Regions from separate parts of the Paenibacillus sp. FSL K6-2393 genome, predicted to be linked through region 2. Evidence: predicted binding sites of a transcription regulator. Region 2 holds the regulator's gene; each other region holds the start of a gene.
The links. Region 2 encodes Rex, which represses fermentation and respiration genes when NADH is low (regulators of the CRP and FNR family bind a similar motif). Its sites were predicted from a motif close to TTGTGAAATATTTCACAA; they were not measured.
Positions count from the first base shown of each region.

Region 1: nirB (nitrite reductase large subunit NirB) is a predicted target of Rex. The motif match lies at 2,192-2,209, and genes of this name have one in related genera.
Region 3: MHI14_RS02365 (formate/nitrite transporter family protein) is a predicted target of Rex. The motif match lies at 2,765-2,782, and genes of this name have one in related genera.

Region 1 covers NZ_JBBOCU010000001.1:2,030,629-2,034,924, forward strand. Annotated here, with positions in the region: gene nirB (nitrite reductase large subunit NirB) at 1-2,102, opposite strand, end outside; gene MHI14_RS08885 (metal-dependent hydrolase) at 2,378-3,085, shown strand; gene MHI14_RS08890 (hypothetical protein) at 3,312-3,635, opposite strand; gene MHI14_RS08895 (M42 family metallopeptidase) at 3,796-4,296, opposite strand, start outside.
Region 2 covers NZ_JBBOCU010000001.1:2,647,062-2,651,357, reverse strand. Annotated here, with positions in the region: gene MHI14_RS11785 (cell wall elongation regulator TseB-like domain-containing protein) at 236-766, opposite strand; gene MHI14_RS11780 (amidohydrolase) at 806-2,113, opposite strand; gene MHI14_RS11775 (redox-sensing transcriptional repressor Rex) at 2,100-2,753, opposite strand; gene dinG (ATP-dependent DNA helicase DinG) at 2,972-4,296, opposite strand, start outside.
Region 3 covers NZ_JBBOCU010000001.1:540,080-544,375, reverse strand. Annotated here, with positions in the region: gene MHI14_RS02370 (molybdopterin-containing oxidoreductase family protein) at 1-1,363, opposite strand, end outside; gene MHI14_RS02365 (formate/nitrite transporter family protein) at 1,805-2,656, opposite strand; gene MHI14_RS02360 (FAD-dependent oxidoreductase) at 3,032-4,296, opposite strand, start outside.

The DNA.
Region 1 (4,296 bases), 620 kb from region 2:
ATGAAGATTTCCCAGCCTCCGTCGTTACCAACGATACCGATATCTTTTGTACATGCCTCTGCACAGTTTCGCGGACAACCGTTGACAGCATATTTAAACTTGGCTGGCAGATCCAGACGTTCGAATTTTCGTTCAATGCGAGCGCCCATGGCCATGGAATCCTGTGTACCGAATCGGCAGAATTGGGAGCCGACACATGTTTTGACCGTACGCAGCGATTTGGCGTATGCATAACCTGAAGGCATATCCAGTTCAGCCCAGACTTTGGTCAGATCTTCTTTTTTGACACCAATCAAGTCGAGACGCTGACCGCCAGTCACTTTGACTGCTTTCACATCATATTTGACTGAAACGTCAGCGATACGTTTGAGGTCCGCTGGTGTAGTCACCCCGCCATACATCCGAGGTACAACCGTATACGTTCCATCCTTTTGAATATTTGCATTCATCCGTTCGTTAACAAAACGGGATTCTTTCTCATCTTCGTGTGTGTCTGGTGCAATCATGCCAAGGTAGTAGTTGATCGCCGGACGACATTTGGAACAACCTTCAGGTTGACTCCAACCCAGTACATTCATGACCTCTTTGGTCGTTTGTAATCCTTTTGCACGAATCTCGGCTACAATCTCATCCCGTCCCATGGAAGTACATCCGCAGATGCCCTGTTTGGCTCCAGTACTGAAACTGTCACCAAGTACATATTGCAGAATCTGTTCCACAACTGGTTTACACCCACCACAAGAGCGGGTTGCACCGGTACAGGCTTTGATTTCATCTACAGTGGTAAGGCCCTGGTTTGTAATGACATCAACAATGGTTCCTTTGGTTACCCCGTTACATCCACAGACGATCTCGTCCTCGGGCATCGTTTCAACAGAGGTTGCTTTCTTATGACCGCCGCAGCCTGTACCCATGAGTGAACCATACAATTCTTCGGTCATTTCGGTCTGTTGTTTGATCAGTTTCTGCAATTCGGAAGAATCCGTAATGTCACCGAAGAGAACGGCGCCGACCATTTTATTATCACGAAGCAGAATTTTTTTGTAAGTCCGTTTCCAGTCATCTTTGTGCGAAATGACGGTGTGCTCTGGACTGTCGATGAATTCACCAGTTGAAAACACGTCCACACCCGAAATTTTCAATTTCGTAGATACTACGGAACCTTCATAAGGAGCCGTTTGAACCCCGCAGATATGTTTCGCCAGAATCATACCTTGCTCGAACAATGGGGCAACGAGGCCGTAACATACCCCGCGGTGCTCTGTACATTCCCCGACCGAGTACACATTCTCAAGTGAAGTCTGCATATAGTCATTCACGACAATACCCCGGTTCACTTCCATACCGCTTTCGCGGGCTACAGTCGTATTGGGTTTAATGCCTACAGCCATGACCACAAAATCAACATTCAGAACCGTATCATCTGCAAAACGTATCCCTTCAATGCGTTCGCCGCCCAGCAGTTCGGAAGTCTGCGCACCCATCTTGAACCGGATACCCTGACGTTCGAGTTCTGCCTTCAACATGGCTGAAGCTTGTGGATCAAGCTGACGCTCCATCAGATCTTCCATCAGATGCACTACGGTAACTTCCATGCCAAGTTGTACCAACCCTTTGGCAGCTTCAAGGCCTAGCAGTCCGCCCCCGATAACGGCCGCTCGTTTATACTGCTTAGCAGCTTCCAGCATGACATTGCAATCGGCGATATCGCGGAAACCGACAACACCTTCTTTGTCATGTCCAGGTACTGGGAGAATAAAGGAGTTGGAGCCAGTTGCAATGATGATTTTGTCATAAGGGACCCGAGTTCCATCTTCAGTCACAACTTCGTGCGTCTCGGCATCGATTCGTGTAACCGTTGTGCCTGTGTGCAGCGTAATGCCGTAATCTTCATACCAGTGAAGGTCGTTCAGCACGATATCGTCCAGTGTTTTGCTTCCTTCCAGTACATAAGACAACATAATGCGGTTGTAGTTAGGATAGGGCTCTGTGCCAAAAACGGTAATATCAAATCGCGTAGTTAATTTTAAAATTTGCTCAACGGTACTGATTCCTGCCATTCCGTTACCTATGATAACGAGTTTCTCTTTTTTTCCGTTCATGTGTGTATGCCTCCTTGGATAGACGCTGTACATTACCAACAATTTTAGTGGTTTATATTTGAAATTATACAAGTAGTTGACGACAGTTTATGTGATTTAATTCACTAATAAAGATAGAAGAGTCATAAATATAATAGTGTGAGCCCCATCACAGAAATTTATATTTATTTTCATACAAATAAGAAATGCGAACTATTGTTCTTATTTTGTTTTCGTTGTAAAATCGGAACTGGGCCGTATTGTTCCCGATTTCTTCGAAAGGACGTTTTTGCATCATGATGGGAAGATCCCACCTTATTATCGGGACAGGCGTGTCACTTTCTGTTCTGCAGTTGGCCGGTATGCCAGTGACAGCGCCGGCAGTTACGGTTGCACTGATTGGTTCGTTATTGCCTGACATTGATGAGCCGAATTCGCTGCTGGTATCCAGAGCCTTGCCTAACAGTCTGATCAGGTTGTTACAGACGATTCTGTTGCCCACAGCTGTATTTGTGTACTTCTATGTTCATGCCAAACCATGGAACCTGTTGCTTGCGATCCTCATTGCGCTTGTGTCATTCCTGCCTTCACGTTCGCTTCGCAAAGTGTTGATGTTTGCGATTGGACTCGGACTGGTCTTCTATGGTCACGCGTTCGCACCGTGGAACTTGATTGCAGGCAGTTTGTTAATGCTCTGCACCACACTGACTCATAGGGGACTGACACATACCCTGTACGGAACCGCAATATGGGCGGGCTTGTTGTACAGCACGACCCAGCAGCAGGGACCGGAGATCTGGGTAGCGGGAGGCTCGGCATATGCGATGCATCTGTTGGCCGATTCACTAACCAATCGGGGTATTCGTCCGTTACCACCGCTCAAGTGGCGCATACGGGTGAATCTGATGAGTACAGGGACCAAGCGTGGGGCCGTTGTAGAGAATGTCTGCATTGTGCTTACTCTTATTTTGGCCTGGATTGCATTCTCACCCCTATTTCTGTAATGACCAAATACCAGTCCTGTCTAAGGACTGGTATTTCATTTTTTTGTTCTTTTACCTGTAAGCCATGAGAGGATTATGGGGGTCAACTCGTTGTTGGCGTGCTTGATAAACCGTCAAGATCAGAAGAGCCAAATGCAAATAAAACAACAAGAATAAGCACAATTAATAGCTCGGCAAATCCGATTCCGTCAAACTCGGACATGACATCCACCTCATTTCTTGGCCACTAAGAATTAATTCTCTGTTGAAATGCCTGTATAACATCATTAAGCGTCATATCGCCGCCAGTTTCATCCAGGAATTGTACCAGTTTGTCTGAATTGGAGGGTGTGACCTTTTGAAGTGTTTTATATTGACCAACCAATTCTACAACCAATGTAGCCTCACGAAACAACGTGACAGCATCCACTCTCAACTTTCCGCTCACCAATAGCGCTGCTACAATCAGTTCGAGATTTTTCCCTTTAAGGCTTCCATTAAGGAGGGTATTAGCAGCATTTGGTTTTTTGTTAGAACCTTTATTTGATTTTCCGTTCCTTCCCACTGCCATAACAGGTCCCCCACTGGTTGGTGTTTAATTCATCTTCCGTTATTGTATCTTATGTGTAATTCCCTATAATGTTCGGCCTATTAATCTATGTGTCCAATTCATATAGTTGTGGATATAAAAAAGAGACCTCCCGAATAGTTAGGAGGTCTCTTGTCAACTGTTACGCGTTATTAATAATGGTATTCATTGTTGTCCGATCCAGACCTTTGACCAGTTTCACGATCAGTTCTTTGGCCGCATCGTAGTCATCCGTATGAATAATGGAAGACGAGGTGTGGATATAACGAGCGCAGATACCAATAACTGTTGATGGTACACCAATTCCACTCAGGTGTACTTGACCTGCATCGGTACCACCTGGTGAGATGAAATACTGCATTTTGATCTGATTGGATGAAGCCGTATCTTGAACATATTCGACCATGCCGCGATGGGTGAACATACCCGGGTCAAAAATACGAAGCAATGCGCCTTCTCCGATATGTCCAAATGACTGTTTGTCACCTGTCATATCATTCGCCGCGCTACAGTCAAGTGCAAAGAAGATATCAGGCTGAATCAGATTGGCCGCCGTACGTGCACCGCGAAGCCCCAGTTCTTCCTGAACCGTTGCACCAGCGTAAAGCGTGTTAGGCAGTTTTTCCTTGTGCAACGCTTCAAC
Region 2 (4,296 bases):
TTGACTCCTGCGAGAATTTCGACAGGATTATTTGTTTTTGAATGTAACTTTGAGTACATATCTGAGTATATCACATCGTATATACATTTTCGAAGGCGAAAATATGAATAAATTATTAATTTTAACTATTTAAATCAAAAATGTTTACAGACAACACAAAGAACCGGTTCAGTCGGATATCCGTCTGCCGGTTCTTTTATTTCTCTAATTCTCTAGTTATGTCACTCTATTTGTTCTAGCTGTTCGGGAGGGTGTAGACCAGGTCCACCTGTTCTCCGTTGCTAAAACGATAAAAGCGATAGTGGTTATGCGTACCGTCTTTATAATACACTTGCCACACATATATTCCATTCACAACTCCGGGCATGATTCGCTTAATCTCGCCGGCAGGAACTTCAGAACTGAAGCGATTGCGGATCTGCGCTTCGGACATGCCATTCTGCAGCAGCTCACTGTGTACAGCGTTTGCACCCTTAGCCGGTTGATTGTTTGCATCGAATTTAACCCAGACCATAACATCCTGGTTATCCTTATTTTTACCGATCAGGGTCCAGTAGATGTTGTCAGAGCCTTCTTTGTCTCCCCAGATGTACTTGCGCAATTCATCATAGGATGTAATGCCCAGTTGCTTCTGTGCTGCTTGTATGGCGAGCGCTTCTTCCTTACGTTGGTCCTGTGTGACATAGACGTAATAACGCTGAAGTCCAAACAGAATCAGAACCAGTGCAAGCAGCGAAATCCATATCCACTTCTTTTTTTTCTTCAAAAGCCGAACTTCCTTTCCCTATGATGTTCTGTCCTGCAATTAACGAGCAAGCAGACCATCAAATGCCAATTGAGACTCACGCAAAATGCGCTCTTCATCCAGCGTCAGACATTCGCCGTGTTTCACCACTTGTTTTCCATCCACCCATACGTGCTCTACATCTTTGGCAGAAGCCGAGTAGATGGTATGCGAGATCAGGTCTGTATGTGGATAGAAATGTGCCTGTTCAATGTCCAAAGCGATAAAATCAGCCTTCATGCCAACCTGGAGTGCTCCGGTATTGTTCAAGAAGATGGATTTGGCACCGTATGACGTTCCGAGGAGTAACGCTTCGCCTGCTGGCACTGCCGTCGGGTCACCAGATACACCTTTGTGGATCAATGCAGCCAGTCTCATTTCCTCGAACATATCCAGGTTGTTGTTGCTTGCCGGTCCGTCTGTTCCGAGTGACACGGTAACTCCTGCTTTCAGTAACGCAGGTACCCGCGCAACACCGGAAGCGAGTTTCAGGTTACTTCCCGGGTTATGGGATACAGCCACATCATGACGGGCCAAAATTTCAATCTCTTCGTCATTCAGATGCACCGCATGTGCAACCAGGGATGGACGGGAGAAAAAGCCCAGTTTCTCCAGATGTGCCACAGGACGCAGTCCATAATCAGCCACGTTCTGCTCCACTTCACGAAGCGTTTCAGACATATGTGTATGGAGAGGAAGGTTCAGGTCGTTCGCAACCTGCACAAGCTTCTCTATGTAGTCAGGAGGGCATGTATATGGTGCATGTGGCGAGATTACGGTTGTAATGCGACCATCTGCCTGTCCATTCCACTCACGTGCAAACGCTGCCGACTCCTCCAGCTTCCGCAGTTGCTCTTCTTCCGAGCACAGCCCGATTACACCACGTGCCAGTGCTGCTCTAACGCCTGATTGCTCCACAACTTTGGCAACTTGATCCATGTGATCGTACATGTCCAGGAAAGCTGTAGTTCCGCCTTTCAACATTTCAAGCACCGACAGGGAAGTTCCCCAATATACATCTTCTGAAGTCATTTTTGCTTCCATCGGCCACATTTTTTCCTGCAACCATACTTGCAATGCAAGATCGTCTCCGTGCCCTCTGAGCAACGACATTGCTGCATGACCATGCGTATTGATCAGACCCGGCAGGAAGAACAGTCCTTTTCCATCCACTTTGGTACAATTTTTGTCTCCATCCGGCAATGTCTCACCAATATGCACAATCTTGTCATCCTCGACAACCATGTATCCTTGAACCACGTTCCATGCTGTGCCGCCTTCATTAACGGCAAATTTGCCGTTGTGAATTACCCATCTATTTGTTGTCATCTTCCTCGTCGTCCTTTCCAGTCTCCAAGTAATAGGCCAAACTAAGCAGATCCGTTGTAAAGTCAGCATGGTGAATGCGGATATGCGGCGGTGTTTTTAGAATTGTTGGTGCAAAATTAAGGATCGCTTCAATTCCTGATTCAATAAGCTGATCCGCAACATTTTGGGCTTCCGTATCCGGAACCGTGATAATACCGATACGGATGTTTTCCGTTTTAACCGCTTCCGTCAATTCATTCATTGGTTTTACCGTCAAACTGTTGATTTGGCTACCAATCTTCGGTCCATATGCATCAAATACAGCAACAATCTTCATGTTGTCTTTCAGATATGCGTTGTAGTTGGACAAGGCTTGACCGAGATTACCCGCGCCTACCAGAGCTACATTAATTTGCTGATCGATTTTGAGAATGTGACGAATTTTCTCAATCAAATAAGATACATCATACCCGATTCCTTTACGACCAAAATCACCGAAGTAAGCCAGGTCTTTACGAATTTGGGCCGGATTCAGATCCAGCCTCTGTCCAAGCTCTTGAGAAGAAACAGTAGCCACCTCACGCTGATGCAACTCGTTCAAATAACGCAAGTATACAGGCAGACGGCGTACCACCGCTTCTGAAATTTTATCCGATTTCATTCTTGCTCCCCCTTACCAAGGCCACGATAAAATAATAGATGAAAAGATGAGCATCCTGTATAAACTCAAAGATAAACGTGACATTTTATACAGAATGCTCCTTGTAATTTAGGTTATAAGTTCTTACGTGCAGCTGCTTTAATCGGATACGGAAATATCTAATAAAGTTTAACGCCAAACGATAGTGTCATGCAATGATATAACGAACAAAACAACCATTATTTTTGTTCATTAGCAGGTTTTTCCAACCACTCGGTAATTCGTGGAACCATCTGCTCCGTGAGCATGTGTTCCATTTTGGGACCAGGTAAAGAATATAAAAAGAATTTACCATAGTACGCTTCAATCACCCGTGTATCATAAACAATGACAATTCCTCTGTCCTTCGCTGTACGCACCAACCGGCCAAATCCCTGCTTGAAACGAATGACCGCTTGCGGCACGGACAGTTTCATGAACGGATTTTTCTTCTGTTCCTGAAGCAGCTCACTCTTGGCTTCCACCAACGGATGATTCGGTGGCTGGAAAGGCAGTCGCACAATAGCGAGACAGGTTAGCGCCTCTCCCGGGATATCTACACCCTCCCAGAAGCTGCTTGTACCCAGAAGTACCGTAGCTTTGGCATCTTGGAACCTGCGAGTCAGCTTGGAGCGGCTTCCACTGTCAACGCCTTGCCCAAGCAACGAGATGTCGTTACCAGACAGTGCCTCCTTCAGCGGATCATAGACCTGTCGCAGCATCTTGTATGAAGTAAACAGAACCATCATGCGTCCACGCGTGGCAATTGCCGTCTCTGCGAGTGATCGCACCAGCATATTAACAAAGTGCGCATCACCCACACTGCCCTTCACACTCGGGAAATCACGCGGAATCACCAGAAGTGCCTGATCGCGATAGTTGAAAGGTGATGGCAGCATCGAAGTTAACAACCGATTATTCTCGGAAGCTTCCTGCAAGCCAAGTTGTTCAATCATGAACTGGAATGACTTATCTACCGAAAGCGTAGCCGATGTAAGTACAACACTTTTCTTTTTATCAAAAAATAAATCCTTAAGTTGTGCACTGACATCTACAGGTACAGCATACAACTGAAGAGATTTACTTCGGAACTGACCGCTGGCTTCCATCCAGTACACCGTTTTGGCATCATCCATACGCATGAAGAAACGTAGATTCTCCTTCAATGTGGTCAGATCTTTCAGCAATCCTGTAATGTCCGTGATCAGACTATCCGATTGATAATCATCCTGATCCTCTTTCACCTCAAGCAGCAATTTGTCCCCTTTGCGAACCAAATCGCCCAGAGTCACATAGATCTGGTTCTCCAGATCCTGCAACTCCTGCCATTTTGCAGGTTTCTGAGAAGCTTTCAGACGCAGTGAAAATTGCCCCGTCTCTCCCGGTGAAGCATCACTTCGTTCAGGCAACAAACCGAACAAGGCATCGCTCATACGATCCCACAGTTCCTTGACCTCAACAGCCAGCGGGAACATCTGATCCACCATGGAGCCCCATTGAACCGAATTTTCATGCCCGGATAACT
Region 3 (4,296 bases), 2.1 Mb from region 2:
CAATCGGTGCAATTACCGGCTCTTGCAGATGAACGTACTGATGCCAATAGGAGGTGTACAGGTCCGTCGCTTCAAATGAAGATGTGGCTGGCAATACGATATCTGCATATTTCGCCGTATCCGTCATGAACAGATCATGCACAACCGTGAACAGATCTTCCCGTGCAAAACCTCGCTCCACCCGCTCAGTATCCGGTGCCACCACCAGTGGATTGCTGCAGTAGACCATCATCGCCCGGATTGGCTGCTCTGCTTCCAGCAACGCTTCACCAATCCGACTCATGTTCACTACTCGCGGCTCCGGATTCTGCCGCAGCTCCGGACGTTCCAGCGCGTCGCTATTCGTGCTCGCGTAGCTGTTCGTGCGAACAGCACCGCCGCCTTGCTTCAGCCATTGCCCTGTAATGGCAGGCAGACAAGCAACGCTACGCACGTTCATTCCCCCATTATCATGGTGCTGGAGGCCATTGCCGATGTGAATATGGGCTGCCTGTGCGTTGCCGTATAGTTCGGCCAGCTCCACAATGGTTTCCTCCGGCACGCCCGTAATGCGTGCAACACGTTCAGGGGTGTAACTGCGGACATGATCACGTAGTGCCTCATGACCCACTGTATATTTTTGCATAAACGCTTCATCCGTTAGTCTCCGTTCGAACAGCACATGCATCAATCCCAGCGCCAGTGCGCTATCCGTGCCCGGATACAAAGGAATAAACCAGTCGCCCCATTGAGCCGTACGATTGCGATGAACGTCGATGACGACGATCTTGGCGCCTTTCTTACGGGCTTTCTCCGCCAAAACGACCTGGTGCATATTCGTACTGACGATATTACCGCCCCATACCAGGATGAGATCCGCATGCTCCGTATCTTCCGGCACCGTACCCCGGTTGGCGCCCATCGTATATTTCCAGCCGGTATTTCCAGCAGAGTTACAGATCGTCTGCTCCAGTACACTCGCACCAAGCGCATTGAAGAAACGTCGGTCCATGCCGTCTACGCCGAGAATGCCCATGTTACCGTAAAAGCTGTAGGGCAGGATGCTCTCCGGGCCGTAAGTTTCGGACAATGCAGTGAATCTGGTCGTAATCTCGTGAATCGCTTCATCCCAACTGATTCGTTCGAACTTGCCTTCACCTTTGGCTCCTACACGTTTCATCGGATATTGTAGACGCTCGGGGTGATACACCCGCTCAGTCATATTTCTAACTTTATTACAGATGGCACCCTTGGTTATCGGATGATCCGGATTGCCTGCCACCTTCACAATTTTGCCGTTCTCTTTATGTAATAACAGACCACAAGTGTCCGGACAGTCGAGCGGGCACACCGCCGCAAATACACCATTCTCCTGATCAATCATCGTAAGGCTCCCCTCTTTAAAAGCTATCCCTATATCATATCTTCTTCGAGGTTAGCGCGTAAAGAGAACAGTATGTTTTTGCTTCATATTCACCGCTATAGCGGCGTCAAAATATTATCAAAAAAATATTTTTGAGTTTGATTCAACTTCAGAATTCAGGGGTAAATTAAAAATAAGGCATTAGGCTAGTGTTTCCCCACTTCCTCCTCATGCCCTATCATGGACCACTCCCGAAATTCGCCATGAACAGGTTTCGTTCCCCCGAACCTTGTCATGGCGAATTTATTTTGCGTTAAACTCCAACAAGGACCCCATACAAAAAAACGATCCCGCCTTGCTCCATCACAGCATATTCGCCATGAACCGAGCAAGACCAGAATCGTCTTCTCTTCTACATGAATGTTCCATTACCCATGTATACATACGTGTATATATGCCCCGCTACGCCTGCTTGCTCCACATCGCTCTGGCCTCCGTCTCCACAGCTTCGTTCGACGTGGCTACCTCCGGTTTCACTTTCGGCTCAGCTTGGCGCAGGTACACCACCCAATAGGCTGCAGCTACAAACAGAGCACCACCAGTCAGATTCCCGAGCCATACCGGAATGAAATTCATCACATATTGGCCCCACGAATAATGTCCTTCGAAGATTGCCGCCGGGATGAGGAACATATTGGCCACAACGTGCTGGAATCCAATCGCGACAAACGCCATCGTTGGAAACCAAATGCCCAGTACCTTGCCACTCATCGTATCCGATGCATAAGATAACCACACCGCCAGCGCGACCAGCCAGTTACAGCCGATGCCTGAGATAAAAGCCTGCAGGAATCCGTCATGCAGCTTGTGTCCAGCCATATCCACCACTTTCGCCAGATATACACCCTCTCCGGTCAGACCAAGCACATGTCCAAACGCGTATGCGACAAACAAAGCTCCAACAAAGTTACCCATCGTTACTAAGGTTAGATTTTTCAACATATTACCTACGGATAACTTTCGAGCAATCGTCGCGAGTGGAACTGCCATCATGTTACCTGTCAGCAACTCGCCACCACCGATGAGCACCATGATTAGTCCCACCGGGAACACTGCTGCACCAATCAGATTAACCAGACTTCCCCACTCTGCAGGAGCAGATGCAATCACCCGAATATCCAGTAGAAAACCCAGCGCAATAAAAGCCCCTGCCAGAAAACTAAGCACCAGTACAGAAGACGCCGGATATTGAGCCTTCTTCATGCCTGTTTGCGCCGTATATTGTGCAACCTCAAGAGGTGTTTTTGCTGCCATATCATTCATCCTCTCCTTCATTGTTCATCATTGGATAAAACCATTTGAAATTCATTAGTTATGCGTTGAATACCATATCCTAATTGTATCTCGGTCATCAACATAACTTTGTGCAAATTATCACAATGTCATTTAAAAATATGCTTTAAGAGTGTCCTGGAATAGTTATGACAGCAAAGTATAGTAAGACCTTTTGAAGCTAAAAAATCACAAAAAAGACTGACGATATACTCGCCAGTCTTCTTTTTCCTTTATAATCGTCCGCCTTGTTTCGTAATCCTGGCAGTTATTGTACACCTCATATTTACGGACAAGCATGACTTATCTTTGTATGGCGTTTATCATGCTCGCTGTTCAACCATCTATTCTGCTTGCTTACACCATTGCTGGTTCTTTTACTTCTACCGGTGGCAGTGCTTGCAGACCAGCCGTGTTCAGGAAGTTCCATGGTTTGTTGTAATGTGGCTGGAAGAAAAAGTCGATGAAGGCCAGCTCATCTACGGTCATGTTGTTTTGGATGCAGACCGAGATCGTATTAATCGATTGGGTCAGATCAACCTGAGACATCACCTGTGCTCCAACGATCCGACGAGTAGCCTGCTCATATACCACTTTAAGCAACAGTTTCTCAGCGGTTGGCATGAACTCCGGACGGTAGCTGTCTTCCAGTAAGACAGCTTCCACAATCAAACCTTCGTCAGCAGCAGACATTTCCGTCATTCCTGTACCTGCGATATTTTGCTCATAAATTTTGATACCGGATGTTCCTTGTGTACCCATGTATGGTGTCGTAGGACGAACCAGGTTGCGGGCTACAAGTGTACCCATCCGTACGGCGTTGGTTGCCAGCGGAATGTAAGATGCTTTGCCTGTTGGGTTGTAATGAATAGCACAGCTGTCACCCGCAGCGAAGATGTCTTTTTGACTGGTTTGCATATATTTATCCACGATGATTGCGCCGTTTGGCAGCATATCCACTTGGCCTTTGAGCAGCTCTGTATTTGGACGGAAACCAATGCACAGAATAACCAGATCGGTTTCAAACTCTCCTTTGGACGTGATCACTTTAGTCACTTTGCCATTTTCACCAGTAAACTTCTGTACCGTTTGACCAAGAGCCAGCTTGATGCCGCGTCCAGTCAACGTATCTTCGATCGCATCCGTGAACTCAGGGTCCAGGTATTTGTTCAAAATCCGGTCCACACTGTCGATCAGGGTAACTTCTTTACCGTTCATCTGGAAAGCTTCCACCAGCTCTACGCCGATATATCCTGCACCTACAACAGTAACACGTTTGGCATCTTTGGCTTTTTCAATAATCGTGTTGGAATGATTGTAGTTTTTGCAAAGTAAAATGTTATCCATCTCGATGCCTTCAAGCTTCGGAACGACAGGCCATGACCCCGTTGTCACGATCAGTTTGTCAAACGTATCTTCAAATTCTTCCCCAGTTTTCAGGTTTTTAGCCTGAAGGGTATGGCCCTTGGCATCTACTGCTGTTACTTCATGAAGCATCTTGGTCTCAACACCAAGCTCTGCCAGTTGATTAGGCGAAGAATAGAACAAACCGTCAGGGTCTTTCACAACCCCACCTACGTAGAGCGCAATGCCACAAGATAGGAAGGAGATATTGTCATTGC